Regions from separate parts of the Caldibacillus sp. 210928-DFI.2.18 genome, predicted to be linked through region 2. Evidence: riboswitches for the same ligand, from Rfam matches in the RefSeq annotation. Region 2 holds a riboswitch; each other region holds the start of a gene.
What was found. Region 2 has a riboswitch for thiamine pyrophosphate ahead of tenA (thiaminase II). Riboswitches for the same ligand answer to the same signal wherever they lie in the genome.
Positions count from the first base shown of each region.

Region 1 (10,619 bases), on a different contig from region 2:
AAAGTGACAAGAAAGCAAAGGCAAGAATACAGACGAACATTCAACAGAATCATGATTATATTGAAGACAGTATCGCCGTCGATGCGGCATGCAGCGGGAATCCGGGTCCAATGGAATATAAAGGCGTTTGTCTAAAAACCGGTCAAACATTATTTCACTTTGGTCCAATCATAGGAACGAATAATATCGGTGAATTTCTGGCCATTGTCCACGCCCTCGGATTTTTACAAAAGAAAAATTTGTCCATTCCGATTTATTCCGATTCGCAAATTGCCATCAAATGGGTAAAAATGAAAAAAGCAAATACAAATTTACCGTTAACCAAGGAAACAGAACAAGTATGGAATTTAATCAAACGCGGAGAACAATGGTTGCAAACACATTCCTATGCCAATCCAATTATTAAATGGGAGACGAAACTTTGGGGAGAGAACAAAGCCGATTTTGGCAGGAAATAAATAGATTGATATTTTATTCCCTATGTACTTGTTTTTTCGGAAAAACGAACAGCCGGTGGGGGATATTATACTTCCCCCACGGATTGAAATGTCACTTTGTTACCTAGTTATTCAACAATACTATCTTTCCGGGTCATCTTTTTCCAGTTTGTACAATCTGAAGGGATGACCTCTTTTTTTTCCAGTTAATTGAGGGACATTGAAAAAAGTAACGAACATGGCCCTCAATTTTGCTCGGTTTTTCCATTCGGTAAGATAAGTACTTCAACCCGCCGATTTTTCGCTTTTCCTTCCTCGGTATCATTGGAAGCAATCGGTTGAAATTCACCAAATCCTTTCGCACTAAACATTCTTGGATCAAGCTGGTCATTTTCTAAAATGATTTTCATAAAATTGACGGCACGCATGACACTAAGCTCCCAGTTTGATGAAAAATTAGAATTCTGGATCGGAACATTGTCCGTGTGCCCGCTAATAATGACGTTGTGCGGCGGGTCAATGACGAGCAAGTCGCTGATTTCTTTTGCAACAGCAATATCTTCTTCACGCACTTCAGCACTTCCGGAATCAAACAAAACACTGTCATTAATTGTAACAAGAAGCCCCTCGCTCGTTAACGAAGTTTTTAGCTGACCGGTTAGCCCTTTTTCCAAAATGTACTGGTTGACTCGCTCTTGAGTAGCACTTAAAGTAGTTTGTTCGTCTACCGGTACTTGGGTCTGTTCTTTTTCCTTCTCTAATTTTTCCTTCGTTTCATCTGCCAGCTCTTCACCATTTTTTTGTTCAATACTTTCGTAGTCAACAATCCCTGTTCCTCCTGTAAAAATTTCGCTAAATACCTTTGACATGGACTGGAATTTTTGTGCATCTACCGCACTCGATGCAAACAATACAATAAATAAGGCAAGTAATAAAGTCATTAAATCCGAGTATGGTAACAGCCAAGTTTCATTAAATTCGTGCTCGCCCTTTTCCTTTTTACGCCTGCTCATTTTTCGGTTCCCTGCCTTCTTCTAAAAAATTTTGCCGCTCATCAGTCGGTAAAAAGGATGAAAGTTTCTGCTCAATTTCTTTCGGTGTTTCTCCTTGAAGAATGGAGAGGATTCCCTCAATCATCAACAATTTCATACGAACTTCCAGCTTTGATTTCCGACGTAATTTATTGGCAAACGGGTTCCAGAGTATATACCCGGTGAAAATACCGAGTAAAGTAGCGATAAAGGCAGCACTAATGGCATGCCCCAATTTCTCTGTATCACTCATATCGCCGAGAGCGGCAATTAAACCAACGACCGCTCCAAGAACCCCAAGCGTCGGTGCGTATGTTCCTGCTTGGGAAAAGATTTGCGCTCCAACAGCATGACGTTCTTCCATGGCATCAATTTCTTCCAACAAAACATCACGAATATAATCGGGCGTCTTTCCATCAATTGCCATACCCATTCCATTTTTTAAAAAAGGGTCATCGATTTCTTCTAGCTTTTTTTCTAATACCAGTATACCTTCCTTTCTTGCAATTTGTGACCATTCCGAAAACAACTTAATTGCTTCGGTCATCTTTATACTCTTTTGTTCAGTAAAAAGTATTTTAAATAACTTTGGAATATTTTTTAATTCACTCATTGGAAAAGCGATTGTAACAGCAGCTATTGTACCTAACAAAATTATTAAAAATGCGGCAGGATTGTTTAAAGCAACAATATCGACACCTTTTAAAACCATTCCAACGCCGATTGCAATAAATCCAAAAATAATACCAAGTAATGAAGTTTTATCCATTTAAATCACCTATCTACCATCATTTTTGCCCAAATTATCAAATTGATAAAAAGTCATTTCATATTCAGACATGTACTTTATATTTGATTTCAGGCTAATATACTATCTCACTTTTTATCGACATTTTTTTACAAAATTTAATAGCAGGTAAAAAAATAATGTTTTTTCGCCTAAAATACAGAAGAAATTAAGAAAATTTATGATTTCGTGCACCTGACATACAAATCCGCCCATATGTATGATAGAATAATAAAATATTAGGTCAAGATTTAATAGAATGGAGTTTGTTTATGAAACTAGTAAGTTGGAATGTCAACGGTCTAAGAGCTTGTGTGAAAAAAGGCTTTTTGGAATATTTTCATGACATAGATGCAGATATTTTTTGTATACAAGAAACCAAATTACAAGAGGGCCAGATTGACGTTGATTTACCGGGATACTTACAATATTGGAACTACGCCGAAAAGAAAGGGTATTCCGGAACAGCTGTGTTTACAAAATATAAACCATTGACGGTTTCATATGGTTTTTCTCCGGAAGAAAGTGAGCGAGAAGGAAGAATCATTACCTTGGAGTATGAGAATTTTTACTTAGTGAATGTATATACGCCAAATTCACAGCGAGATTTGGCAAGATTGAAGTTTCGCTTAGAATGGGAAGATAAGCTGAAGAAATATCTATTGGCATTAAATGAAAAGAAGCCTGTGGTGTACTGTGGTGATTTAAATGTTGCCCATCAGGAGATCGATTTGAAAAACGCTAAGTCCAATATCGGTAATTCCGGATTCACGAATGAAGAGCGAGAAAAAATGACGAGTTTACTGGCATCTGGATTTATTGATACATTTCGTTATTTACATCCGGATGCGGTCGACCATTATACTTGGTGGAGCTATATGAACAAAGTCCGGGAAAGAAATATCGGGTGGCGTATTGATTATTTTATTGTTTCAGAAAGTATCAAAGAAAAAATCGTAAATGCCGACATTCATTCACATGTATTAGGAAGTGACCATTGTCCGATTTTGTTAGAAATCGACCTGTAATATTTCCTTCGTATTGCCAATATTTTTCATCTAAAAGGGAATTGTGTTAAAATTACGAAGTGTTATTCTTTTTTAGAATGCTTTTCTAGGAATAATAAGACTAGTAGAAAGATTGAACAGTTTATTTCCTATTTTTGTGATGATTTTGAAAACTATTTAAGTTTATATACAACAAATTGAAAGGAAAGAAAGCTGTATGAAAAAAATTAAAATAACATGTGACCGTACGGCCGATCTTCCCGAAGAATATCTTACTCAAAATGATATTGAAACGATTCCTCTCTATATTATTTTAGAAGATAAAACCTATCGGGACGGAATCGATATTGCGCCTGATGATATTTATTCCTATGCGGAACGGACAGGAAAACTACCTAAAACGGCAGCTGCCTCAGTACAAAATTATTTTGATATATTCTCAAAATGTGAATCCTATGATGCCGTTATTCATATTAGCCTGGGCGGGAATTTTTCCAGCTCTTATCAAAATGCATACTTGGCTTCTCAAGAGTTTCATAACGTACATGTGATTAATTCGGACAATTTATCAACCGGAACCGGTCATATCGTTATGGAAGCTGTTCATTTAGTAGAACAAGGAATGGAAGTTAAAAGTATTATAAGAACATTAACAGAACTCGTTCCTAAAGTGGAAGCCAGTTTTGTCATCGATACGCTTGATTATTTGAAAATGGGGGGCAGATGTTCCGCTATTACTGCTTTTAGTGCAAACTTATTAAATATTAAACCTTGTATTGAAGTCATTAACGGGAAGATGGATGTGGGAAAAAAATATCGCGGACGCTTTGAAAAATCAATTGAAAAATATGTGGTTGACCGTTTGAAAGATCGAAACGACATTGTCCCGGACCGTATTTTTATTACCCATTCCGGATGCTCTGAGGATACTATTAAGCGAGTACATGAATTAATTAACCAGCATCAAAAATTTGAAGAAATTATCATCACGAAGGCATCTTGCACGATTTCCAGCCATTGCGGCCCCAATACACTTGGCATTCTTTTTAAAAGAATATAGAGGCACGACTTTCAAGCGGTGCCTCTTTTAATAAATTTGTTTATTATTTGGCATAGAAGTTTTCCGTATAATAAGGTTCAGCATTTGTGTTGAAAGCAACTCCCACACCTAAGTATTCATAATCCTTTTCAAGAATATTTTTTCGGTGACCTAGCGAATTCAATAATCCTTCATGGGCGAAGATACTGCTAAATTGGCCATATGCTAAGTTTTCTCCAGCAAGAATAAAAGTAATCTGGTCCGCTGTCATCCGATCGAATGGATCTTGTCCTTTGGGATTTGTATGGCTGAAATAAGCATTAGCCGCCATATCATCGCTATGCTTCCGGGCGGTTATGCGAACACGTTCATCCCAAGTTAATGGGCTTAGATTGTGTTTAACCCGTTCCGCATTCGTTAAATCAAATAGTTGATATTCAAAACCTTCCTTTAAAGCTTGGCTTCCATCGGTATACATGTCAGCCCGTTCATTTTCAAGGGATTCACTAATGATTTGGATAGCTGTAACGGTATTATTTTCATGTATATCATAGAAGATTGTAATGTAACTGTTATCCTTGTGAAAAATATCGTATTCGCGGTCTTCAGGAAGATTGTAGCGAACAACACCTTTTTGAATGCTTGTAAGCGGTTCTGTTCTCATCTTACTTAATACTTCTTCTTTTCCGGTGCCAATGCCAATACCGTTTGTTGATGATATTAAATTTTGATTCGTAAATAATCCGGCAACTTTCCCATCTTTATTATAGGCAACCATGAAAAAGTTTTGATAGTTTTCATGATAAGTATGCCAGTTTGTATGATATTCATTTAAACTGATTCTCTTCGGTTGCCCGTACATATTTTCTACATCTTGTTTTGACGAGCCTAATTCAACATTTGCTATCGAAAAGGTTTGTTGTTCCGGTGCATTTAATGTGATTTCTTCGGCTTTATCATTGTTCTTGGGGTCATCTTCGGTCATTTCATTTATGGAATCGGTTATCCCGTATATAATGTCATTTATGTCTTCTTTTATTTCCGACAAGTTAATTTGATCTGTTAAATCTGATATTCCTTCTTTAAGTTGGTCAATAAATGAATTGGTCTCTTGGTCAGCGTTATTAGTGAAAGAAAATAATAATACTAGTGCAGCAATTATTAAAATAACCCGCATATTTTGTCCACTCCTTTCAATCCTTTTACCCAAGCTCGTTTGGTAAAAGACTCGGACGCCATGACTACTCAAGCTTTTCTTTTCTAATTATAACAGAAATGATTAGGTAAACCGCAAAGATGAGCGATTATAAATTTATAGAGGTAATATGAATTCTACAAGTTTTTTATTCGAATAGGGAAACCAAACGGAACCATTTGCTTTCTCTTTAAATTTGTACATAATACCATAGGTTAAAATATCTAGCAAATGGATGAATTAACCAAAAGAAAAACGGTGTGAGATTAGTTTCTCAGCACCGTTTTTTTTCACTAAATTTTGTTATCAACTTACAGCCAAGCAGCACCTACAATAATCAATAGGATGAATAAAACTACGATCAGGGCGAACCATCTTCCACCACCAAAACCGTAGCCGCCACCGTAGCCGCCGCCGTAGCCACCGTAGCCATATCCTCCATGGCATCCGTAAAAGCCCATTCAAATCCCTCCATTCGTGTAATAAAAATATTCTTTACTTGGAATTGTGTTGTTCATCATTCGTGACAGTCCATTCCTGTAATGACCAACAAACGCTAGTCATTCTCCAGAAACAAAGGACAATGAATAATCAATCAAAGTCCTTTATTTTACTTACCAAATGTACGCTGAACCAACGATGATTAATAGGATAAACAACACAACAATCAAGGCAAATCCTGCACCATATCCTCCTGCTGTTGGAGCACTCATCAATAAACACCTCCATGTTTATTTGTTAGCAGTATATGTATTAACCTGCAAATTGACTAGTCATCTGTCCCTGATTCATAAAATTGGGCAATTACCTATAAGAAATGTTTAATGGAAAAGAGAAGGATAATAAAAGATCTGTTCTTCACAACAGAACAGACCTTAAATTTAAATTATTTGAAAAGTATATCATTTCGGTCGAACTTTTTTTACAATGGATGCCATCTGTTTAACTAATGGATCAGCTTGTTTGACTATTTTATTCACTTGCCCGATGGATTGGGAAATTTTATCAAAATCCCAGTGACCATCATTTGTTTTAAAGTAATCAAAAAATATCTGAGAAGAAGGTTTATTAACATGTTGAACAGGGAAAAAAGGATTTCTTGGCCGCCGTGGTCCTAGTGGTCCCTGGTTATATGGAAACATGGTTCTCCCTCCTTTCAAAATGTCAGAAACTGATGACGATACTTTATTTATATTTCTTTGCCGATCATTTGGTAAAGGCATTCGTCTTGCTTTGGTATTTGAAATATTTTATCGATTTTGGATTACTGCTTGTTGCATAGTTAATTAACGGAGCAGCATAACAATGAATGAAAAAAAACTCATCATCCGAATTTCTTCTAAACATATACCGTCAAAAGTTCCACCTTTAAAAATTTTTTATCCTCCGATTGCTTTACTACATTTTTCGGTTCAGGTAGAATAACAATATGCATGAAAAGATAAGGGCGATTGCGATTCACATAGCTGGAAAACTTGTGAGTTATAAAAGAACACAGATTTTTCCGGGAATCAAAAGTTTAAGGGAAGGTCACTATGAACGAAGAAAACATTACTAGAATTTTTTTGAATGATAAAGAATATATTTTGATCGGAACTGCTCACGTATCAAAAAACAGTGCCGAGCAAGTGAAGGAAATTATTGAAACAGAACAGCCGGATTCAGTTTGCATTGAGTTGGATCAAGGACGATATCAATCTATTACGGAAGGAAACAAGTGGAAAGATACGGATATTTTTAAAATTATTAAAGAGAAAAGGGCAGGGATGGTATTTATCAATTTGGCACTTTCATCTTTTCAGAAAAGAATGGCTGATCAAATGGGGATTAAACCCGGTCAAGAGATGATTCAAGGAATTGAATCGGCTAAAACGGTTGGTGCAAAACTTATTCTAGCTGATCGAAATATTCAAACTACCTTTTCCCGCATTTGGCACAGCATGAATTTTAAAGAAAAAATGATGCTTCTCACCCAAGTTATAGCCGGTATTTTTACCGATGAAAAAATAACGGAAGAAGATTTAGAACAATTAAAAACAAAAGACAGCATTGATGCCATGCTTAATGAGTTTACTGAAAATTTACCGCAATTGAAAAAACCGTTGATTGATGAACGGGATCAATATTTGGCCGAGAAAATAAGAACGGCACCCGGTGAAAAAGTCGTAGCTGTATTAGGTGCAGCTCATGTTCCCGGTGTTTCAAGAGAAATAGAAAAAACGCATGATTTAACTGAATTAACAAAAACACCGCCAAAGTCGAAAAAACCAAAAATTATCGGCTGGTCGATCCCCGTTCTTATTATTGCCATTATCGTTTATACATTTTTCGCGAACCCGGATGCAGGGATGCAACAAACATGGAGTTGGATTTTATGGCACGGCTCTTTGTCAGCACTTGGAGCGGCGTTGGCATTTGGTCATCCGCTAACCATTTTAACTGCTTTTGTGGCAGCTCCCATTACCGCTTTAAATCCGTTGCTTGCTTCCGGATGGTTTGCAGGATTGGTACAAGCGTTTGTACGAAAACCGACTGTTGGTGATTTCGAAAACCTGTCAAATGATATTTCATCCGTAAAAGGGTTTTGGAACAATAAAGTAACACGAATTTTATTGATCATTATTTTATCCAATATTGGCAGCTCCATCGGCACATTTATTGGCGGTGCGGATGTATTGCGGTTATTCTTTAAAAATTTTTAATGAAAAAAGTTAGGCTTGAAATGAATGGAAAAATATGTAATAGTATAAATAAGTGAAAACTGAATATGAAAATAAGTTTGTAGGGGAACCGGTGTTGCCGGTTGAGAGTGCGTCCGTAAGATGCTGACCCTTGAACCTGATCTGGTTAATACCAGCGTAGGGAACATACTTTTTTGCGATATGAATGAAATTTCTTACATGAAGTATGTGCCCTAGGATGATTCCTGGGGTTTTTTCATTCTCTCTCCCTCTTCAAACTTGTTTTCAAATCATAATGAAGAAAGGGGAACACGCATGAAAAAAATACTTTTTCTTGCCGTATTTACCATGCTTTTAGCTGCATGCCGGGGAGAAACTGCAAATTCTGGTTCCGGAACTTCGAAAAATAATCAAGATAAGCTAGAAAAAGCAAATATCGTCTTGGATTGGACACCGAATACGAACCATACCGGTTTATACGTGGCACAGGAAAAAGGGTATTTCAAGGAAGAAGGATTGGATGTTGATATCATCATGCCGGGTGATGCGGGGGCAGACAATCTTGTGGCATCCGGACAAGCCGAGTTTGGTATCAGTTACCAGGAAGGGATTACCGAGGCTCGAATCCAAGGAGTGCCAATTGTTTCTGTTGCAGCGATTATCCAACATAATACATCCGGTTTTGCTTCATTAAAAGACAAAAATATAAAAACTCCAAAAGATTTCGAAGGGAAAACTTATGGAGGGTGGGGAGCACCACTTGAAAAAGCGATTATTGAATCGTTAATGAAACAGGATCATGCGGATGTCGGAAAAGTAAACATCATCAATATTGGCGATACCGACTTTTTTACTGCGACAAAACAAAATATTGATTTTACCTGGATTTATTACGGGTGGACAGGCGTGGAAGCTGAATTACGTAACACCCCGATTAACATGGTCTGGTTAACTGACTATAGTGATAAGCTTGATTATTATACGCCCGTTATCTCTACGAATGAGACAATGATTAAAGAAAAGCCGGAGACAATCAGGAAATTTTTACGGGCAGTGACAAAAGGGTATGAGTTTGCTATCGAAAATCCGGAAGAAGCGGCAAATATATTAATTGCTGCCGAGCCCGAACTTGACCCGGATCTCGTCCAAGCTTCCCAAAAGTGGCTCGCTACAAAATACAAAGATGACGCAGCACGTTGGGGAGAGCAAAAATTGGAAGTATGGGAAAACTATTCGCAATGGATGTATGATAATGGTTTACTAGAAAAACAGTTAGATAGTAAAAAGGCGTTTACAAACGAATTTTTACCGGAATCGTAATTTACAAGAAAAGGAGGAGAAAACAAATGGCTAATGCATTAGTAAGCATCCAAATCATTCCAAAAACAAAAAACGGTGAGGATACAATTCCTTATATTGACGCGGCCATTAAAGTCATAACCGAATCAGGAGTAAAATATCAAGTTAGTCCGCTTGAGACAACAATGGAAGGTGACTTGACGGAACTTTTAATGATTGTTGAAAAAATGAATAAGAAGATGATAGAGCTAAATTGCCCAAGTGTTATTTCGCAAATAAAAGTGTTCTATAATCCTGATGGTGCGTCAATGGACCAGTTGACTGAAAAATACCGGTGATTTGGCAAAAAGGATGGGGGGCACTTTTTGTTGTCATTCTTTTATTCATCAGTTGGGAGGCAAGTGTCCGTATCTTCCGTGTACCAAATTGGTTGTTGCCATCTCCTTCACAAATTGTGAAAGAGATGGTTGAAGGGTACCATGTGTACGGGGAGCACCTTTTACCTACGTTATCGTTGGCACTTTCCGGATTAATGGTCGGCTGTTTGATTGGAATCATTATCGGGATTGGTTTACATATCGTTCCTTTTTTACGGCAAGCGTTTTATCCATTACTGATTATCTCGCAAAACATCCCGGTTATCGTACTCGCACCGCTCCTTGTCATTTGGTTTGGCTTTGGGATGTTACCGAAAATGATTGTGATTACGCTTGTTTGTTTTTTCCCAATTACCGTATCTTTACTGGACGGGTTCCAGCATACCGATCGAGAATTATGGAATTATATGAAAATGGCAGGGGCAACGAGGAAGCAACTGTTTTGGAAATTAGAATGGCCGCAAGCACTCCCTGCCTTGTTTTCCGGATTAAAAATTTCTGCGACGTATAGTGTAATGGGGGCCGTCATATCGGAATGGCTTGGAGCAGAAAGAGGCATTGGTGTTTATATGACATTGGCATCATCATCATTCCGGACCGATCGTGTTTTTGTTGCGATAGTATTCGTTGTTACGTTTAGTATGTTATTGTTTGCCTTCATCGTATTTCTGGAAAAATTGGTCATCAAGTGGGATCCGGAGAAGGAAGGGTTGATTGATGAGTGAATTGGTTATTGACCGTATATACAAGTCATTTGGCGCTGATC
Region 1 covers NZ_JAJCHL010000036.1:8,719-19,337, forward strand. The annotation lists gene LIZ98_RS09265 (ribonuclease H1 domain-containing protein) at 1-458, shown strand, start outside; gene motB (flagellar motor protein MotB) at 683-1,450, opposite strand; gene motA (flagellar motor stator protein MotA) at 1,437-2,237, opposite strand; gene LIZ98_RS09280 (exodeoxyribonuclease III) at 2,528-3,283, shown strand; gene LIZ98_RS09285 (DegV family protein) at 3,480-4,322, shown strand; gene LIZ98_RS09290 (CAP-associated domain-containing protein) at 4,366-5,478, opposite strand; gene yjcZ (sporulation protein YjcZ) at 5,808-5,957, opposite strand; gene LIZ98_RS09300 (YjcZ family sporulation protein) at 6,111-6,209, opposite strand; gene LIZ98_RS09305 (YppG family protein) at 6,399-6,638, opposite strand; gene LIZ98_RS09310 (TraB/GumN family protein) at 7,032-8,198, shown strand; TPP riboswitch at 8,270-8,378, shown strand; gene LIZ98_RS09315 (ABC transporter substrate-binding protein) at 8,493-9,497, shown strand; gene LIZ98_RS09320 (thiamine-binding protein) at 9,524-9,814, shown strand; gene LIZ98_RS09325 (ABC transporter permease) at 9,805-10,578, shown strand; gene LIZ98_RS09330 (ABC transporter ATP-binding protein) at 10,571-10,619, shown strand, end outside.
Region 1: another riboswitch for thiamine pyrophosphate. It lies ahead of LIZ98_RS09315 (ABC transporter substrate-binding protein); the one in region 2 lies ahead of tenA (thiaminase II).

Region 2 (10,619 bases):
GGCTAATGGATCTATCTTGAGTGCATAAAAATTAAGAAGGCTGCCACCATTATTTTCTGCTGTTTAATGCAGTATGAATGGGTAAGCCTTCTTATGAGTCATTATAAGTTGGTTAGTCGATCGGGCAAGTTGTTGATTGATTGGATGACTTGATCGAGCTTTGTTTCAATTCGGTAAAGGAGAATCAAGGTCACAACAATCGGAAAACCGACTTCCCCGATCAATGAATACCATTCAGTCATTCTCTTTCCCTCCAAAATTTGATAGAAAGGAAAGCCGAGGAAGTACGCAATGTACTAGTCCCGGCTTCCGTTAGATTATAGATTCCAGGCTGTTTATAAACTGAATACTTCTGTGTTCTTGCTAATTTTTCTTGCTTCTTTAATCGATGCTAAAGAGGCACCGCTTGATGTTTCAAAAACATTGGCTGTCAAAATTTGATTCATAACATTGCGAATGATTTCCTCGTTTAAATCGTCTTTCGGGTCATTTACTGTAATGCGAACCGTTTTTCCATCAGTCGCCAAAAAAACAAGTTCTAAATTTGTTTCCATTCACTTTCCTCCTCGTCTTTTTGTTGTTTTTTACTATTAAGCGTAAATTTCCTTTTTGTCGTCGCGTTCAACGGTATAAAACGGCAAATTTGACAGGGAAGCTAAGGCTGTTGCTGCTTGGTGAATTTGATCATCCGTGCTGGTTGTTTTCACGTTATTATAGCTTTTTGCTTTATATACCGGTTCCCCTTTTTGATTCAGGCCATTTTCATAAAGGACACGGAAGCTTGTTTTTACAATATTTGCTTTTGCCATCTCTATCACCTCCTCCCTTCATTTTTGTTATAGAAGGTTTTGCAAAAAATGGTCATCGTTTTTAAAAAATTTTTTTGAAGTAGCATAAAACTTTGATTAGTGGGAGGTAATGCTTGTAGTAGTACGAACGGCATGTTTAGAGGTTGATCGGTACCGATTGTTCTTGAGAGCGAATCTCGTGGCCGCTTTTTCATCACCGCTAAATTATATTTTTACAGTAAAAAAAGCCGGCTCAATAGAACCGACTTCCAACAAACTTAATCAAAATTATCCTTTTAAAAATCCCGGTTGGGCAAAACTGGGGTTCGGATACTTATAAAAGCCTTCTCCTGTTTCGCGCCCAAGTTTTCCTTTATCAATGTATTCCCTCTTTAATAATTCAGCAAGCTTCATAAACTCTTCATTACCCGTTGCTTCGGCTTTTGCCAATGTAATATTATACGCTGTTCTTATTCCTACTACATCGAGGATCGCAAATGGTCCAAGTGGAGCTCCGGTGGCAATCATCCATGTTTTGTCAATTGTTTCAGGATCGGAAACTTCTTTTACCAATAACATTTGAGCAGCTTCCAAAAATGGAACTAATAAAGAATTTAAAATATAACCCGGTTGTTCCTTATATAAAGGTAGAGCGACCATTCCAATTGCTTTAGCAAATTCAATTATTTGATCAAAATATTGCATGTCTGTACCGGGATGTTTCATAACTTCTGCGGTATTATTTTTCCAAATTTCATTGGCAAAGTGCAGAGCCAAGAATTTTTCCGGACGTCCTGTTGCTTCAGCAAATTGGCTCGGTAATAAGGTTGAAGAGTTTGTCACAAAGACAGTTTTATCGGGTGCAACCGCCGCCAATTTTTTATAAAAATCGACTTTAATTTCAACTCGTTCCGGAACAGCTTCAATGACAAGATCAGCATCTTTAACCGCTTCAGCTAAATCACTATAAAATGAAAGACGATCGTAAGCAGCATCGACTTCTTCTTGAGTTGCCTTTAAATCTTCTTGATAACGAGGTTTTAGTTTCTTGATTCTCTCTTTTGCCAGTTCCAATGCTTCATCGTTAATATCGTAGACAGAAACTTGAAATCCGTGAAAAGCAGTTTGGTAGGCAATTTGGCTGCCCAATACTCCACTTCCGGCGACTGTAATATTTTTGTAGTTCATCAGAATGCCCCTTTCTGTAAAGCCAAGATTTGTATATTACTAGAATTGCAAGTGCTTACAATTCTGTGATTAAATGGAATTAACCACTATAAACATTGTACAACTTTCACATTCTTTTTGTCTATTATTCTGTTTGGCGATAAAAATGAATAGGGAATCTGGAAAAATTCGGCAACGGGAACAGCCGCCAATATAATGAAACCTTGAAGAGATTTAACCGTATATATGTTAAGAATTGATGATTGAGGTGGGGACCTGTGTCTAACTTTCAACGTCCAAAAATACGTATTCCGAAAACAAAAAGTGAGTGGGTTTGGGATGTCATCGGCTATACTTGCTATATTGGTTCAATCGTATTTTTGTTGACCATCTGGAACCGGCTCCCGAGCCAGGTGCCGGCTCATTTTAATTTAGCCGGTGAAGTGGATCGGTGGGGGTCAAAATGGGAGTTAATTATCTTACCGATTATTGGCGGGATAACACTGATTATTATGCAATTTTTGGAAAAACATCCGGAAATGCATAATTATCCGAGCCGGTTAAATGAATCCAATGTACCGCAATTTTATTTACTAAGCAGAAAAATGTTGAATCAGGTTAAGAATATGTGTTCGCTTATTTTTGCAGTGATTATATTGGAATCTGTAACAATTGCGTTAAAATGGGGTCAGGGATTTGGTGTATGGTTTTTGCCTGTTCTTATCATCGCTGTCTTCATCCCGCTCGTTATCGGATTAATACAACAGCGTAAGATTAAGTAGGACTATCTTCTTGGCTAATCAAGAAGATAGTCCGACAAGAGGTGGATTATGAGAATAGTTTTCGAAAAAGGCTTTCCGCCTCGGACGTAGCGCCACTTGAATGAACAGAACAGTTTTCGAAACGCTCTTGCCGCCTCAACCATAGCCTCACTTGAATGATAAGAGTAGTTTCCGATAGGCTTTTGCCACTTCAAACGGGTCATTTGCCTTCATAATCCCGGAAACGACAGCAATGCCGGCAATGTTTTTACCGCCTAGCATTGAGACATTTTCTAAGTTGATTCCGCCAATGGCTACTGCCGGAATTTGAATTGTTTCTAAGATTTTGTCCAGCATTCCGGGTGGGAGCACCTTTGCATCTGCTTTTGAAGTAGTTGGAAATACAGCGCCAACTCCGACATAGTTCGCCCCGTTTAATTCTGCTTCACGAGCTTCCTCGGGATTGCCGACAGATACGCCAACAATCATTGATAAGGGAATGATTTTTCTTATCGCCGGAGCGGGGAGGTCGCTCTGTCCGACATGTACCCCATCTGCTCCGACAGCCAAGGCAATATCAACGCGATCATTTATAATTAGCGGTATTTGATATTTTTCCGTTAACTCCCTCAGTTTTACAGCCTTTTCATAAAAGACTTTACCGTTCCCGGATTTTTCCCTCAGTTGGACAATGGTTACCCCGCCTTGAATAGCCAACTCCACTTTCTTAAGCAGTTCATCTTTGGGCAGTGTTTCATCGGTTACTAAATAGAGACGATAATCGATAGTCATAAGATCACCCCGGTTAATTTGGAAAGATTCATATGTTTATATAATGAAAGATTTTCAAAATTAGAGACGGCATCGATTAAGTTTACTCGAAAAGTACCTAGTCCCAAATGACCCTCCAAGTTATTTTTTGCTACCTCTCCTGCAATCCCCATAACTGCCATCCCGGCGATACTTGCAGCTAACCAATCATCGGTAACGGCTGCAAAAGAGGCAATGAGCGCAGTACTCATACAACCGGTTCCGGTAACTTTTGTCAATAAAAGATCACCATTACTCAACCCGTAAGTCGTTTTTCCATCAGAAATAATATCTGTTTCGCCGCTAATCACAGTAGTCACGGAATACATATTGGCAGTAGTTTCTGCGATTACCTGTTTACTTTCGGCGACATCCCCGGCATCGACGCCCCTTGTTTTGACCTCGTCATTTATAAGGGCATTGATTTCTGAAACATTTCCGCGAACGATGGCGACATCAACTTTTTCAAAAAAATCACGAATCACTCGGGTTCGGTATGGCGTCGCACCCGCTCCAACGGGATCAATAACAACCGGAATTCCTTTTTTGTTTGCTGTTTTTCCTGCTATTAACATGGCTTCATACATTCCATCATTAATTGTGCCAAAGTTAATCACAACGGCATCTGCTAAGTTTGCCATATCACGAACATCGTTTTTTCCTGTTGTCATAACAGGTGACGCACCAATTGCCAATGTCACATTTGCACAGTCGTTAATTGTTACATTATTTGTCATTTGGTGGATTAGCGGATTTTTTTGCTGAACCTTGGTTAATAATGATTGAAATTTAGATATGTCCATTAAAAAACCACTCCTCGTATAAGTAATAAGGGTTGCTTCACTGAATATTTGGTGAACACCAATTAATCTATGAATAAGTTGCGCCACCTCGCTAACGTTCCATACCTTTACCGCGGTGAACACTTTGAATAAAGCCGGCTACCTAAGTTTTATTGGTTCATAAGATGGGCTCGTTTATATAATTCATAAAAATGGTTGGTTGGTCCATGCCCGTTTCCGAGATCCAAACTATGCTCAATTGCCACTTCAATATAGGCTTTTGCCAATTGCACAGACGTTAATAATGTGTTCCCTTTGGCAAGGTTGGCAGCGATGGCACTGGACAAAGTACAACCGGTTCCGTGTGTATTTTTTGTATGGACACGTTTGCCTTTCACCCAATAGAAATTTTCTCCGTCATAAAAGAGGTCATTCGGGTCGGTGCTTAAGTGTCCGCCTTTTAGCAACACCGACTTTACGCCCAGTTTTTTAAAGGAAATACAAGCACTCTTCATATCCAGTTCGTTTAAAATTTTTTGCTCTGTTAAGATTTCCGCCTCCGGAATATTTGGTGTGATGATATCGGCAAGCGGCATCAGTTCTTCCTTGAGAGCAGAAATTGCATCTTCCGCCAGTAATCGATGTCCACCTTTCGAAACCATGACCGGATCGAGAACAATATGGTTTGGTTGATATTTGGCAAGTGTCTCAGCAACCGTTGTAACAATCGATGGGCTGGACAACATCCCAATTTTGACCGCATCCACTTTTAAATCATCAAAAACAGCCTCAATTTGATCTTGAATGATTTGTTCATCAATATTTTGGACAGAGCGGACTTCAACCGTGTTTTGTGCGGTTATTGCAGTAATGACGGACATTCCGTATACACCGTGTGCGGCAAATGTCTTTAAATCGGCTTGAATTCCCGCCCCGCCGCCTGAATCAGAGCCGGCGATGGTTAATGCTGTTTTCATGGATGATTCCTCCCCATGCTTTATTTTTGTGCAATGCTTTTAATAATACATAGCCGAAGAACGCCCCTGCAAAAGAACTTAACGTGAAGGCAGGGATAAAACCGAAAAGAGTTGCCTCTTGACCGAGTAAGAAAACGGCGATGGGATAACAAGCCAAGGCCCCGAGAATCCCTGTGCCAATAACCTCACCGGCTGCGGCAAAGATAAGCTTATTTGTTTTCGTATAAATATAAGCTGCCAAAAATGCCCCGATCATACTTCCCGGAAAGGCGAAAATACTTCCCGTTCCAAGCAAATTTCGTAAAAGTGAGGAAATAAAGGCTTGTGCAACCGCATAACCGGGCCCGAGCAAAACTGCCGATAGTAAGTTTGCAAAATGTTGTATCGGAAAAATTTTTGCAAAACCTACCGGAATATAAACTAGGCTACTTGAAACAGTTGTCACAGCTGCAATTATTGCGGTTATCGTCATTTTTTGTGTTTTTCTCATGGAATCATCCTTCCCGTTTTTTAGGACGCGAATAAAAAATCAGATTGGCCAGTCTTGTTTTTTCTCATTCATTTCCCAAAATAAATATTCATATTTTGAGGTGATTTGAAAATGCTGCTCTATCGTATGAAGTTCCTTTTCTGATTTTTCGATTGTCAATTCATCGATTAAGTCAATTAACCACTGGGTCCCAGCGCCGAACGTTTCCGAAGAGTAGGTTTCAATCCATTTTTTATAAGGATTTGTCGCCAGCGTTTCTCCATAAGTTGATTTTAATAGTTTCCCAATTTCCCAATAATCCCAAGCACACGGCAATAGACAAGCAACGAGTTCAGCAAGGCTTCCATTGGCTGCCACTTTTCGCATATAACTCGTATAGGCAAGGTTAATTGGTGTTGGTTCAGTTGCTTCTAAATCAGCGCGGGTAATTCCAAACTCGGCAGCGTATTGACGGTGCAGTTCCATTTCGAAATGTAAAGTTTCATGGAGAACCGCAGCAAATTTTGTCATGATTTTAAGGTTATTTGCCTTCTCTACCCCGATAGCAAACAACTTCGCATAGTCAATTAAATATACATAGTCCTGCTTCAGATAAAAGATAAATTTTTCCCGGTCTAATGTTCCGGTTCCCAACCCAACGACAAAAGGATGCTGATGGTTTTTCTCCCAAATCGGTTGAACGTTTTGATAGAGTCGGTTTGAAAAATTTTGCTTCAACAATAATTCCTCCTTGTTTACCGAGGAACCGATTGCTTTGAACCAGCGATCTGTATGGTCAGTGTAAGTAATGATAAAAATATTGGTAATGAGCTTTATTGTTTAGTTTCCGGTGTCCCTCACTTTTTTAATGAAAAAGGGTCCTGGAAAACTAATCGGTCTGAAGGGGAAATAAAAAACCGCCCTCCATGATCGGAAAGCGGTTTGGTAAATTACAAAAATATGTAGATTGTAATTTATTAACCTACTTCCCTCCGCTAGTACGAACTAGATCAGGTTCAAAGGGTACTTCTCAGCCAACCGGCGCCCCTAGTAGAGTTTTATGAATATTCATTTTCATTACTTTTAACATATCATAGTCGGGGACTTTGTGCAACAGGAGATTTATTTTTGATTTCTTGATTTAGGTCAATTTTTTTTTGAAAAGGGACATCTTATAATCAACTTGTAAGTAAAAAATACAGGAGGTAAGAGAAATGAGTATCTTAAGTCCCGAAGAAGCATTGAAAAAAGAATTAGAACAAGATCAAGTGGAACATGATCATCATCATCCGACTGCTGCAGCTATGACGAATCATGTCGTTGCAAATTTGGCCATATTGTGGACAAAACTCCATCAATATCATTGGTATGTGAAAGGTTCAGAGTTCTTAACACTTCATGAAAAATTTGAACAATTGTATCGTGAAGCGGCAAACTGGTATGATAAAATTGCAGAAACCTTACTTGCAATTGATGCCAAACCTTTTTCGACAACGGAACAAAATATGAAGTACACATTTTTAGAAGAAAGTGCGGCAAATAAATACTTACCGGCACATGATATGGTTGCTAATATTGTGGATGATTTCCGCCTGACCCGGGATGTTGTTCAACGTGCGATCAAATTAGCTCAGGAACAAGACCAACCGGTTTTGGAAGATGTATTAATTGATTTTAAAGGTTATCTCGAAAAAGAAATCTGGATGTTGCAAGCTTTTCTGGGTAAAACAGCCTTAGAAGATGAAGAAGAGTAATCTTATTTTTTATGGGAAATTATGGTAATGATGTTATTATGAGCGACGACGAACAGTGAGTTTATTTTTCACGAGGAACCATAGTAACAATGTTATTATGTGCGACGAGGGAGCATGTTTTTCACTGGGAACATATTAAACCGGGCTTCCTGTGCGATGAGGAACAGTGAGTTTATTTTTCACGAGGAACAGGTTAATGATGTTATTAAATCAAGCTTTTTGTGCGACGAAGAAGAGTAATCTTATCATTCATGAGAAAGAGGGGATTCAATGGCACATGAACACTGTCATAACCACGCCTCTTGTATCCGGCTCGTGCCCATATTCAACCATTTAGATGACGAACAAATGGATAAAATTGCCGAATCAGCGAAAAAACTGGACTTGAAAAAGGGAGAAATACTTTTCCATGCCGGTGATGAAGACGACACCTTGTACATCGTCAATAGTGGGAAAATTAGGGTATACCGCCTATCCGACACGGGTAAGGAACAGCTGGTAAGAATTTTGAATCCGGGTGACTTTACCGGGGAGTGGGCCCTTTTTCATCCGGGAGAGGTACATGAAAATTATGCCGAGGCCGTTCAAGATTCATCCGTATGCTTGATTAAACAAAAAGATTTGCAACGGTACTTAACGGAATATCCGCAAATATCTTTAAAAATTATTTCGGAAATGTCGGAGCGGCTAATGAATTCCGAAAAACAAACGATGCAAGTGGCCATTGAAAAGGTAGAATCGCGAATTCTTTCATTTTTAGCTGATTGTGTGGAAAAAGGGGCAGGAAATAGTCCGGTGATCACACTACCAATGGCAAAAAAAGATCTGGCCTCCTATTTAGGTACAACACCGGAAACGATAAGCCGAAAGTTTACTGAGTTGGAGAAACAAGGTTTGATTGAGCAATTGCCAAAGCGGAAAATTAAAATCAATGACTTAGATCAACTTTTGTTATATGGGGAATAGAGGTCCTAAGAACAAATCTTAGGGCTTTTTTCTATTATAAAAAGCCATTGTCAGTCTCTGCGGTGTAGCTTGTCGATACATGTGGGACCTCAATCGTGCCCTATCCGAATTCAACAGTCCCCCCAGTAATTCACCAATTCCCCCTTGAAATCAACAGTAAAAAAGGAAAATTCAACAGTACTGGGGTACAAATTCAACAATAAAATTGAAAAATTCTACAGTATACCCAGTGAATTCAACAGTAGAAAAGGAGAAATCACCAGTGTACCCAGCGAATTCAACAGTAGAACCCCTGAATTCACCAGCCCTCCCCTCAAATTCACCAGTCGCCACTTTTAGGTAAGAAGCCTCATTTTTATCGACGAAACATGTTTTACCAATATTGATGAAGGTCAATTTTTTTTCGTCGCCGATTCTTTAAAATAAAGACAAAGATAAATATTGGAGGGATTAAAATGACCGCAAAAATAAATCAACATAAAAACCAGATTACGTGGATTTCGGGAACTTTGATTATCGCCGCAATTCTATCCAAGTTATTTCACTTGAGTGGATTAAGTAACAGTTTCCTCATTATTGCAACTGTAATCGCCATTGTACCTATAGCGATTAAAGCATGGCAGGCAATGATAATGAGAACTTTTAGTATCGAATTACTTGTCTTCATAGCAGTAATTGGAGCGGTTTTTATTCAGGAATATACAGAGTCAGCCGTCGTTACATTCCTATTCTTATTAGGCGACTATCTGGAAGCAAGAACTTTAGAAAAAACACGTTCATCATTAAAAGAACTTGTAGATATGGCACCGCAAGAAGCAATTTTACTACATGCAGACGGTTCTCGGGAGGAAATAGATATTGACTTAGTTGAGGAAGGAAATCGCTTAGTCGTTTTACCCGGCGGAAAAATACCGGTGGACGGGCGTATTGTGAAGGGACATGCACTTATTAATGAAGCTGCGATCACCGGTGAATCCATACCGGCGAATAAAGCGGAAAATGATCGTGTGTATAGCGGTTCTATTCTCGATAACGGGTATATCGAAATCATTGCTGAAAAAGTCGGTGAAGATACGACTTTTGCAAAAATTATTGAACTCGTTGAAGAAGCACAAGAATCAAGATCGAGTGCAGAACGTTTCTTGGATCGTTTTGCCAATTACTATACACCGGCCGTTGTTATTTTATCATTATTTGTTTTCGCATTTACTCGTGACTTACATTTAGCCATTACTTTTCTTGTTATCGCATGCCCGGGTGCTTTAGTAATCGGGGCACCGGTATCAGCCGTTGCAGGAATCGGGAACGGTGCAAAAAATGGTGTCCTTATAAAGGGCGGTGACATTATGGAGAAATTTGCCAAAGTTGATACCCTTGTCTTTGATAAAACCGGTACCTTAACAAAAGGAAAACCGACAGTAACCGATTTTCACAATTTGTCCTCAATGCCATCTAGGAAACTATTAGCGCTTATTGCAAAAGCAGAAACCATTTCTGAACACCATTTAGGTCAGACAATTGTTAAAGAAGCAGAAAAAAACGGAATTGATTTGTCTCGTTTTCAAATAACGGAAAGTGAAGCAATTAAAGGGAACGGGATTACGGCAACCGTAGACGGGTATTCAATTGTTGCCGGGAACCGTAAATTGATGAATGGAAAAGGAATCAAAATTAATTCCGAGGCTAGTCTCTATGCAATTGAACGGGAAAAAGCAGGGAATACCGCTATCTTTGTCGGAATAAACGGAGAACTGGCTGCCATTATCTCCATTGCGGATCAAGTTCGTGATGATGCAAAGGCGGCATTAGCAGATATGCGAGCCAATGGTGTGAAACGAATCATTATGTTAACCGGTGATAACCGCCATACCGCAGAGGCCGTAGCAAATGAACTTGGGATGGATGAATTTCATGCGGAACTGTTGCCAAACGAAAAAGTTGAGTATGTAAAAAAATTGAAGGAACAAGGGGCAATTGTTGCGATGGCCGGAGATGGAATCAATGATGCGCCGGCAATTGCTACAGCAGATATTGGACTGGCGATGGGGGAAGGGGGAACTGATGTCTCAATGGAAACTGCTGATGTTGTATTAATGGCAGATAAGCTCTCCCAATATGCCCATGCTTTTGCCTTATCGAAAGCGA
Region 2 covers NZ_JAJCHL010000056.1:9,930-20,548, forward strand. The annotation lists gene LIZ98_RS11880 (YvrJ family protein) at 102-242, opposite strand; gene LIZ98_RS11885 (DUF2922 domain-containing protein) at 336-554, opposite strand; gene LIZ98_RS11890 (DUF1659 domain-containing protein) at 591-809, opposite strand; gene LIZ98_RS11895 (3-hydroxyacyl-CoA dehydrogenase) at 1,077-1,976, opposite strand; gene LIZ98_RS11900 (DUF1648 domain-containing protein) at 2,234-2,737, shown strand; gene thiE (thiamine phosphate synthase) at 2,885-3,508, opposite strand; gene thiM (hydroxyethylthiazole kinase) at 3,505-4,329, opposite strand; gene thiD (bifunctional hydroxymethylpyrimidine kinase/phosphomethylpyrimidine kinase) at 4,479-5,285, opposite strand; gene thiW (energy coupling factor transporter S component ThiW) at 5,254-5,775, opposite strand; gene tenA (thiaminase II) at 5,815-6,525, opposite strand; TPP riboswitch at 6,725-6,813, opposite strand; gene LIZ98_RS11930 (Dps family protein) at 6,969-7,508, shown strand; gene LIZ98_RS11935 (Crp/Fnr family transcriptional regulator) at 7,779-8,474, shown strand; gene LIZ98_RS11940 (heavy metal translocating P-type ATPase) at 8,930-10,619, shown strand, end outside.

Region 3 (10,619 bases), on a different contig from region 2:
CAAAACAATCGGATCAAATTTATTAGTTGGTATCATAAGTTCTGTATTAACAGTTGGTCTTGTTTCTTATTTTGGATTTCCGGCAAATGGAAATGATGATGGAGATACGACATCAGACGCGAAAGTAGTTCAACCGGTTTCAAAAGATGCGGTGTATACGAGCACGTTTACAAAAGCAGATCAAGCAACCATTGCCGATATCGTTGAAGAAATGTCACCGACCATTGTTGGTGTTATTAATCTTCAAAAAATGCAAAGTCAGTTTAATTTGCAATCAGAAAGTGTTCAAACCGGATCGGGTTCGGGTGTCATTTTTAAGAAGGATGATAAATATGGTTACATTATTACAAATAATCATGTCATCGAAGGGGCAAACGAGATTCAAGTATCATTATATAGCGGTGAAAAAGTAAAAGCAGAAGTCGTTGGTGCCGATGCATTGACCGACTTAGCAGTTCTGAAAATTGACGGAAAATATGTTAATGAAGTAGCTAGTTTTGGAGATTCCAGTCAATTGCGTACCGGTGATGAGGTGATTGCGATTGGAAATCCGCTTGGTGAAGAGTTTTCAAGAACGGTAACCCAAGGGATTGTCAGTGCTACCGAACGTTCGATATCAGTTAATACATCCGCAGGGGAATGGGAAATCACGGCTATTCAAACGGATGCAGCCATTAATCCCGGCAATAGTGGTGGTGCTTTGATTAATGCAAATGGGGAAGTTATCGGAATTAATAGTTTAAAAATTGCTGAGGACGGTGTGGAAGGTTTAGGATTTGCGATTCCGAGTAATGATGTAATTCCAATTGCTGAAGAGTTGATTAATAACGGTGAAATTAAACGGCCATATTTAGGTATTCAAATGTATGATGTATCGAATATTGTTCAATTTTATCGTCAGAGTATGTTTGGAAACTTGGAAAACGGTATCGTCGTTGCCGCTGTTGAACCGGGCTCACCGGCTGCTAAAGCAGGTTTGAAAGTAAATGATGTCATTGTTGGCATTGATGGCAATGAAATAAAAAATGTTACCGAATTAAGAAAATATTTATATAGCAAAGTAACACCGGGAGATTCCGTTAAAATCGATTTTTACCGAGATGGAAATAAACAAACAGTAACGGTGGAAACGACCTCAAGCTAAAGATAGGGAAACGGGAGGGAGTAGTACGAATCCTTCCCGTTTTTTATGGGAATTAGTACTCCTATTAAGATTTCAGTCAAACGGGCGCGAGGAAACCTATAAAACGTCCGATTGGTTCGGTCAAATAATCAGTGAGGATATTGATTCCCACCAAAGAATAAAGTTCCCTTTTTGAATATGTTTGTTTTTAAAAACTTTCCATTTTCCAAGATTTGTACTATAATATTTTTGACAATGAAATCAACGTTTCCACAGGGGGAGCTGTTGCTGAGAGTGAATAGCAATCGTAAAGAGAGCTATTCAGACCCTTTGAACCTGTCTAGTTAATACTAGCGTAGGGATTGTGGAAGAGAGGTAGGATTTATTTTCTACTTTTCTTAGCTTCCTATGGAACGTTTGATAAAAAAACATAGGAGGTTTTTTTATGCGTTCAAAACAATTACAACCATTAATTGAGTCTGCCATTATGGCGGCATTGGCACTGATCATTGATTTGTTGCCGTCAATTCAATTGGGACCATGGATTAGTATGTCATTTGCTATGGTACCGGTATTTATCGTTTCTTTCCGTTGGGGATTCCGATATGGTGTAGTATCCGGGTTGCTTTGGGGACTGCTGCAAGTAGTAACAGGAGATGTTACTTTTCTTCACTGGTTCCAATTTCTTGTTGAATATTTTGTTGCATTTGCTTGTGTCGGATTTGCCGGCTTATTTATGAATGTAATACAAAGGAAATTTCGTGAAGGACAAAAATTGGCCGGTTTAGGTTTTGCTGTTCTCGCTATGTTTATCGGTAGTGTTGCTAGATATATATGGCATTACATTGCCGGAATCGTTTTTTGGGGAAGTTACGCACCTGAAGGACAGCCGGCTTGGGTATATTCTTTAATCGTAAATGGCTCTGCTTGGTTGGGTTCATTTTTGCTCTGTTCGTTTGTTATGGCGTTTCTTTTGTCAGCATCTCCACGAGTTTTAACAGTAAGCCGAAACCAATAAAGCAAATAAGGAAGGGGGCTATCCAATTAGGAGCATCCCCTGTTTTATTTTATCTATTCAAAAAAGTTAAAAAACGGGAACTGTTTTACATAAAAAAGTTGAAAATGGGGATTCATAGGAATGGTACAGAAAACAAGGAGGGATTTTATTTGAGTAACTTAGAATGGTTGTCTCGAATTGAACAAGCAATCAGTATAAGCTTACCTGAAGTGAGTGCAAAATTTGATGACTACGAAATTCGGTTAACCGTGAATACGACGAAAAAACACCCGTCACTATCTTTTTATACAGAGATAGATACAAAGATTTTTGAATTTTGCACCATTTACTTCGATCCGGTAAATCAAGAACTTTATTCTTACTATTGGAATGAGGATTTTGAATTAAATTCAAAAATTCTTTTTACTGAGTTGGAAGAGATCATTGACTTTATCTATGATGCATTTTTTGACTTTTTGGATCATGTTGAGGAAGATGACGAAAACGAGCAAGTGGAAAGCAGTTAAGAAAATGAAGAATTGGAAGACGAATTCCCTTATAGCGAGATTGATGTTATTGAAGAAAATATTCAGTGGATTTCAAATAATAAACATTTAGAAATTGAACAAAACTGGAACGGTGGTGACCATTTTACTATTCTTTTAAAATTAGGTGTCAATACCGAGAATGGGGACGGCTTGCTCTATCGAAGTGTGATTTTTGAGGAAGATGAGAATGAAGTACAAGAAACAAATTTCTTCTCATTTAAGGAAGAAGAGGCAGAATATGTAATCGACTTATTAAATGATTATATCCGCTATCTAGAAAAGGAGTAAGCAAAATGAGTATTAGGGCTGCTCCAGGCACTTGGAACTTCCCTAATACTCGAAACCTAACTGAATTAATAAAAGTCAAACGTTTCTTATAAGGATTCCGCCAGATCATACCAATAATGGCACAGTGTCTCCATCCCTTTATAAAAGTTTTCTAAATGAAAATGTTCATTGGGTGCATGAAAGTTTTCACTGGCCAAGGCAAATCCAAGCAAAACAACCGGAATATTTAATGTTTCATTAAAATCGGCAACAATCGGAATTGAGCCACCACTTCTTGTGTAAGCCACTTTTGTCCCGTAAACTTTTTCACAAGCACGTCCGGCAGATTGGATAGCCGGGTGATCAAATGGTGTTAAGAAAGGTGAACCTTGGTCAAATGGAGTGATTTGAACGGTAACCCCTTTAGGTTTATGATTTTCAATATGTTTTACTAATAATTGAAAAATTTCTGCAGGATCTTGATTTGGAACGAGTCGGCAAGTAATTTTTGCAGTTGCCGTATTAGGTAATACCGTTTTAATGCCCTCACCTTGAAAGCCGCTATACATGCCGTTAATTTCCAAGGTTGGACGATAAGAAGTTCGTTCATAGAAGCTATAACCGGGTTCGCCAAACAGTTCCGGTACACCAAGTTCTTGACGAATTTTTTCATCATCAGAAGGGACTTGAGCAATTGCTTTCTTTTCTTCTTCAGTAATTTCCTCAACTTTATCGTAAAATCCCTCTACTAAAATTCGACCCTCACTGTCATGAAAAGAAGCGAGAATTTCAACAAGGGCATGGGCAGGATTTTGCACTCCGCCGCCGAAACTGCCGGAATGAAGATCACTATTAGCCCCTTTGACATCAATTTGCAAACCGGTTAAGCCCCGTAGACCATAACAAATCGACGGTTTACCTTTATCAAGCATATCCGTATCAGAAATGACCAACACATCCGCTTGCAGCATTTCTTTATGGCTTTGTAAGAAAATCGGTAAGTTTGGGCTGCCAATTTCTTCTTCACCTTCGAAAATGATTTTTACATTAACAGGAAGTTTTCCGTCCGTTTGAAGTAGCGCCTCAAGTGCTTTAATATGCATAAATACTTGTCCTTTATCATCGCTGGCACCACGGGCATATATTTTTCCGTCACGGACATCCGGATCAAATGGAGGTGTTTCCCATAAGTTTAACGGGTCAACCGGTTGGACATCATAATGGCCATAAATAAGCACTGTCGGTTTATTTTCGGCATAAAGCCAATCGCCATATACAACAGGGTGGCCTTTTGTCTTTAGCACTTGAACATGTTCGAGACCAATTCTTGTCAGTTCATCACGGAGCCATTCTGCTGCTTTAAGGACATCTCCTTTATGTTCAGATAAAGCACTGATGCTGGGGATCTTTAAAAATTCTTTTAATTGCTCCAAGTTTTCGCTTTGATTAGTATCTAAATATTGTTGGAATGATTGTGCCATTTAAAATTCCTCCATATGATTTTTGCTATTTTTGACAATTTTACTCCAAATTGGTGAGAATTTCCAGTCACTAAAAAAATGACATCAAGGCAAACCTGCCGTGACGCCTCATATTTTTATTATTTATCTTTTTTGTATAATTTTATTTCAAGTATATCATGTTCAAACCGTGTATCTATCTTGAGTTCATCAATCGACATGGGAAACGTAACCGTTCGTATTTTATAATTGTGGGAATGAGGATGATTTTTCTTGTGATCCTTTACTTTTATGGAAAGTTCTTGTCCGTTAACAGCAACATGGATATTTTCCTTTTGACAAGACGGTAAAAGTGCCTCAACAATAAATTCATTTTCAGTTTCGAATAGGTCAATACGAAATACTGTTTCATCCAAGTAAGTTGTAAGTGGATCAAGAAAAAACTGTTCAAACCAGTTTTCAATTAATTTGGAATCAAATGGGGCGTTTTCATCTTTCCCATTCATTTTAGGTCCCCCCAAATTTGAGCCATATGAAAATATATCGTATTACCTCTATTTTACGTATCACTTATTATTTAGTGACATAAAAAATTCGTTAAATTATTTGAATTTTATATATTTGATATTGAAGACTACAACAAATTACATCCCATGCCCCGGATTATTATTTTTTCTTGAATGATTTTGGTTTTTTACCTTTTTTGACCCACTTAACGGTTCGGGCTGTGTTCCATTACCATCACCTTTTCTGGCATTTTTCCGTACGTCTGAACCATCATTTTTATTCATTGTTTTCCCTCCTTACAATTTTAGGGGACCTTTGAGTATAGCATGTTCATAAAGAATGAAAGATAATCGAATAAAATTTTTCCTAATGAGCACGATAAAAAAGGGGTGATGTTATGCCTTACCATAAAAATAAACAACAGGCGTTTCAAGCGGCGGAGCAAGGAATGGAACAAGCTAGAGATATTTATCAACAACTTGATCCTTCTTCATCGGAATACGGGCATTATCTGCAACGTTTGAAGCAGGAAATTGATGAAACGGAACAACAACTTGAAAACGCACATGAAGTAGCTAGTGAAACGCAAAGAAAACAACTGGAAAATTACCAAGCAGAGATTGATACAATGAAACAAAATCTAGAATAAGCTTTTCGCGACTATTCCATTGGGATAGTCCTTTTTGAGTTTTTTTTCACATTTACTGTTGACAAGTCTTCTTAAAAGCAGTAAAATTTTCTTTGTCAACAGAACGGGGTATTAGCTCAGTTGGAAGAGCAGCTGACTCTTAATCAGCGGGTCGCAGGTTCGAGCCCTGCATGCCCCATCAAGGTAAAAAGCAATCAATTATTTGATTGCTTTTTTTTTACTTTATAAAAAATAATAGTAAATTGACTATAGGAAGGTTTTTGTCCTGCTCCAGCCACTTTGCAATTTTTTCTGGTTGGCAGCTAATTATCGTAACATAATAGTTTTCATTTTTACTGATGGTTATTTCAGTAAAATGATAAGAAAAAATTATGTATAACAATAATATAGTCATAATTTACTTATCTTATAAATTATATTAATATAGACTAAAAGGAAAGTTATATTGGACTTCGAATGTCTAACTTTTCTACTATTTGCTTTAAGGGGGGAGTTATTTTGTCAAACAAAGCACTATACGATGCAAAGAAATCCTTTCAACTAAACGGAAAACGATATCATTATTATCGTCTGAAATCAATTGAAGATGCAGGGGTAGCAAAAATTTCCCGTCTACCTTATTCGATCCGGGTATTACTTGAATCAGTCCTTCGACAAGTAGATGGACGTGTCATTACAAAGGAACACGTTGACCATTTGGCAAAATGGGGTTCTGATGAAGTGAAGGATGCCGAAGTACCGTTCAAACCTTCACGAGTAATCTTACAAGACTTTACCGGAGTTCCTGCTGTAGTTGATCTTGCTTCGCTCAGAAAGGCAATGGCAGATCTTGGTGGTGATCCAGATCAAATCAATCCGGAAATACCGGTTGATCTAGTTATTGACCATTCAGTACAAGTTGATAAGTACGGAACAAATGATGCATTGCGTTTAAATATGGAACTCGAATTTAAGCGTAATGCAGAACGTTATCAGTTCCTGAGCTGGGCACAAAAAGCATTTGATAATTACCGGGCTGTACCACCGGCCACAGGTATTGTTCACCAAGTGAATTTGGAATATTTGGCCAATGTTGTTCATGCTGTGGAAGAAGGCGATGGAGAATATATCGCATTCCCTGATACGTTAGTAGGTACTGATTCTCATACGACAATGATTAACGGTATTGGTGTACTTGGTTGGGGTGTCGGCGGTATTGAAGCGGAAGCAGGGATGCTCGGACAACCGTCTTATTTCCCTATCCCGGAAGTCATTGGTGTTAAATTGACAAATCAATTGCCAAACGGCGCAACAGCAACAGATTTAGCATTAAAAGTAACGCAAATTTTACGGCAAAAAGGGGTTGTTGGGAAGTTTGTCGAGTTCTTTGGACCGGGTGTATCAACATTGCCGCTTGCTGATCGGGCAACCATTGCCAATATGGCACCTGAATACGGGGCTACTTGCGGTTTCTTCCCGGTTGATGAAGAATCTTTGTCATACTTACGGCTCACCGGACGCAGTGAGGAACATATTGAATTAGTAAAAACTTATTTACAAAATAATGATCTATTCTTTACACCGGAAAATGAAGAACCGGTTTATACTGATGTTATTGAGCTTGATTTATCAACAATTGAAGCAAATCTTTCCGGGCCAAAACGTCCGCAAGATTTAATTCCATTGTCAAAAATGAAAGAAGCATTTCATACAGCAATTAGTGCACCTGCCGGTAACCAAGGCTTCGGCTTAAAACCTGAAGAATTAGATAAAGAAACAACAGTTACTTTCGCCGATGGGTCCAATGTAAAAATGAAAACCGGTGCTGTTGCCATCGCAGCAATTACAAGCTGTACAAATACATCGAACCCGTATGTTATGCTAGGTGCCGGACTTGTTGCGAAAAAAGCTGTTGAAAAAGGTTTACAGCCACCGAAATATGTTAAAACGTCTTTGGCACCAGGTTCAAAAGTTGTTACCGGTTATTTAAGAGATTCCGGCTTATTACCTTATTTAGAACAAATCGGTTTCAATCTTGTCGGTTATGGTTGTACAACATGTATTGGTAACTCTGGTCCGCTTTTACCTGAAATTGAAAAAGCTGTAAGTGATGCAGACCTTTTAGTTACATCCGTTTTATCCGGTAACCGTAACTTTGAAGGACGAATTCATCCACTAGTTAAGGCTAACTATTTAGCTTCACCGCCTCTTGTTGTTGCCTATGCTTTGGCCGGATCAGTGGATATCGATCTTCAAAACGATCCAATTGGTAAAGATAAAGACGGAAATGATGTTTTCTTGAAAGACATTTGGCCGACAACGGATGAAGTAAACGATTATGTAAAACGTACAGTTACACCGGAATTATTCCGCAAACAATATGAACATGTTTTCGATGATAATGAACGGTGGAATGCCATTGAAACGAGTGATGATCCGTTATACAATTGGGATTCAGATTCAACATATATTCAAAACCCGCCATTCTTTGAAAACTTGAAACCGGAACCTGATGAAGTAAAACCATTAACCGGTATGAGAGTAGTTGGTAAATTTGGCGATTCTGTCACAACTGACCATATTTCTCCGGCAGGATCAATCGGAATGAATACACCAGCCGGAAAATATTTAAGAGAAAAAGGTGTTGAACCACGTGATTTCAACTCTTATGGTTCTCGTCGCGGTAACCATGAAGTAATGATGCGCGGAACTTTTGCAAATATCAGGATCCGTAACCAAATTGCACCGGGAACAGAAGGCGGCTATACAACTTACTGGCCGACCGGTGAAGTTATGTCAATTTATGATGCTTGCATGAAATATAAAGAAAAAGGTGTTGGACTTGTTGTTCTTGCCGGTAATGATTACGGTATGGGCTCATCACGTGACTGGGCGGCGAAAGGTACGAATTTACTTGGAATTAAAACTGTTATTGCCCAAAGCTTTGAACGGATTCACCGCTCCAACCTTGTATTGATGGGTGTTTTACCATTACAATTTAAACAAGGTGAAAGTGCGGATACACTTGGTTTAACCGGAAATGAAATCATTGATGTTCATATTGATGAACATGTCAAACCACGTGATTATGTAAAAGTTACTGCGAAAAAAGAAAATGGCGATGTTATTGAATTTGAAGCGCTTGTTCGTTTCGACTCGGAAGTTGAAATTGATTACTATCGCCACGGTGGTATTTTGCAAATGGTATTACGTGAAAAACTACAGAAAAAAGCAGTTGCGAAAAACTAATTCATATTATCTTTAACCTGTCCTTTATAGAAGGGCAGGTTTTTTTAATTTTTTTTCTAAATCAACAAAAAAATGTCAAATTTTTGTCATAATTTAGCGAGCTTTTGTCAATAATATGTGATATTATGAATATAAAGGAGTGTGAGAAAATTGGGAAAAAGTAGAAATCGCTCATTTTCCGAACTTGTTAAACAAAATAAATCACAAATTTTAAAGGATCAGGAAATTATGGAAAAAATTGAAAGAAAAATTGAAGAAAAACAAATAAAAAAGGCAGAATAAATTTTGGAAAAAATGTAAGCGTCGACATTGCTTACATTTTTTTCTTTACATAACCGGTTGTATTAGATACAAGATAAATAAAGTGTAGGGTATCTCCACACGGATGGTTAGTTGAACCAATCGGACGCATGCGGGCAGCCCGTCCACATTTAACTTCTTTCTAAACTCGAAAATCTTGAGATGGGAGCTTATTGCCCGTTAAGGCGGGATAAAAGAGGAGGGATAAGATGAGTAATCCAAAAAGGAACGCTAAAGCATACCAACCGGACCATATCGGAATGCAGCCAAGGAAATACGGAGGAAACAAAGGGAAGAAAATGCAAGATCAATCCGGTCAGCATGCGCAAGTAATTCAAACAAAAGGGGAATAACGCCAAATTACTTATTCAATTTTATTGTATTCGTATAGTTTTCCGATAACTGTTAAAAATAAGATAGAACCTTTATTACATCAAGGAGGGCTAAATTGAATGAATCATACTCCGAAACCGGATGATCGGTCTGATAATGTAGAAAAACTGCAAAATATGGTACAAAATACAATTGAAAATATTCATGAGGCTGAACAATCTATGAAAACAGCTAGTGAGGAACAAGAACAACAAATTCGTAACAAAAATGAACGTCGTAGAGAAAGCATTGCAGCCATGCGGGATGAAATTAAAGATGAATACCATTCGCAACACGAGTAATTAGGTACTACAGGGAGGTCTTGACGATCTCCCGTTTTGTTTTCATTGTCTTAATTTGCGCTGGAAACCTTTTCAAAAGTATAATAAGTGAAAATAGCATTAGAAAGTGATTTATATTATGAATAAAATGAATAGCAGTAAAGCTGAGCAAATAAAGAAAACCTATAGTGAACAAGAAATGCTTGACTATCTCATTTCTAATTATGATCAACTGAAATCTGAACAACCTAAATATTTAGCTGATCTGATTGTGTCCTTTACAAATCAATTGTTAAATACAGGCATGAATCAACAATTTATTAAACGTTGGCTGGAGCATGCTTTGAAAATCGATCCGAAAAATAAACCGGCCCTTTCATCTTTAAGTACATATCGTTTGCAGGAAAAAAGGCAACTGACTAACTCACTTGTATTCCCGCCGCTAAGGGAATCTGATAATCGCTCCCAACGGCAATCGACATTATTAAAATACAGACAAGTATGTGAATCATTTTTATTGCTTGCCGATGAAGAATTACAGCAGCTCCAGCATGAACTTTTATTGTTTAAAGACAATGAACAAATGAAAAAAACGTATGATGATCTTATCGAGGTACTTGAAAAAATTATTGAAGAAATTGTTCAACTTCAAAAACGGTTAAATGACTTTGATGAATTATCCGGACGGACCTTTTATAACGTCAATCAAGTTGAACAAATCCAGGAAACCGTAACAACAATTACTGAATTGAAAAACAGGTGGATAAATTATTTTGTGGATCCAGCCGAGGACCAAGAAACAACAGCACTGCAACAGTTAAACGAAATGATCGGATTAACAGATGTAAAAAGAAGAATTGAAAACTTTTATCGTTACTTAAAATTTC
Region 3 covers NZ_JAJCHL010000001.1:71,819-82,437, forward strand. The annotation lists gene LIZ98_RS00360 (S1C family serine protease) at 1-1,144, shown strand, start outside; TPP riboswitch at 1,389-1,503, shown strand; gene thiT (energy-coupled thiamine transporter ThiT) at 1,569-2,141, shown strand; gene LIZ98_RS00370 (hypothetical protein) at 2,291-2,647, shown strand; gene LIZ98_RS00375 (hypothetical protein) at 2,660-2,956, shown strand; gene LIZ98_RS00380 (dipeptidase) at 3,043-4,416, opposite strand; gene LIZ98_RS00385 (Hsp20/alpha crystallin family protein) at 4,536-4,901, opposite strand; gene LIZ98_RS00390 (small acid-soluble spore protein P) at 5,040-5,186, opposite strand; gene LIZ98_RS00395 (hypothetical protein) at 5,300-5,551, shown strand; tRNA gene LIZ98_RS00400 (tRNA-Lys) at 5,657-5,729, shown strand; gene acnA (aconitate hydratase AcnA) at 6,050-8,779, shown strand; gene LIZ98_RS00410 (FbpB family small basic protein) at 8,930-9,061, shown strand; gene LIZ98_RS00415 (acid-soluble spore protein N) at 9,289-9,432, shown strand; gene tlp (small acid-soluble spore protein Tlp) at 9,532-9,753, shown strand; gene LIZ98_RS00425 (AAA family ATPase) at 9,872-10,619, shown strand, end outside.
Region 3: another riboswitch for thiamine pyrophosphate. It lies ahead of thiT (energy-coupled thiamine transporter ThiT); the one in region 2 lies ahead of tenA (thiaminase II).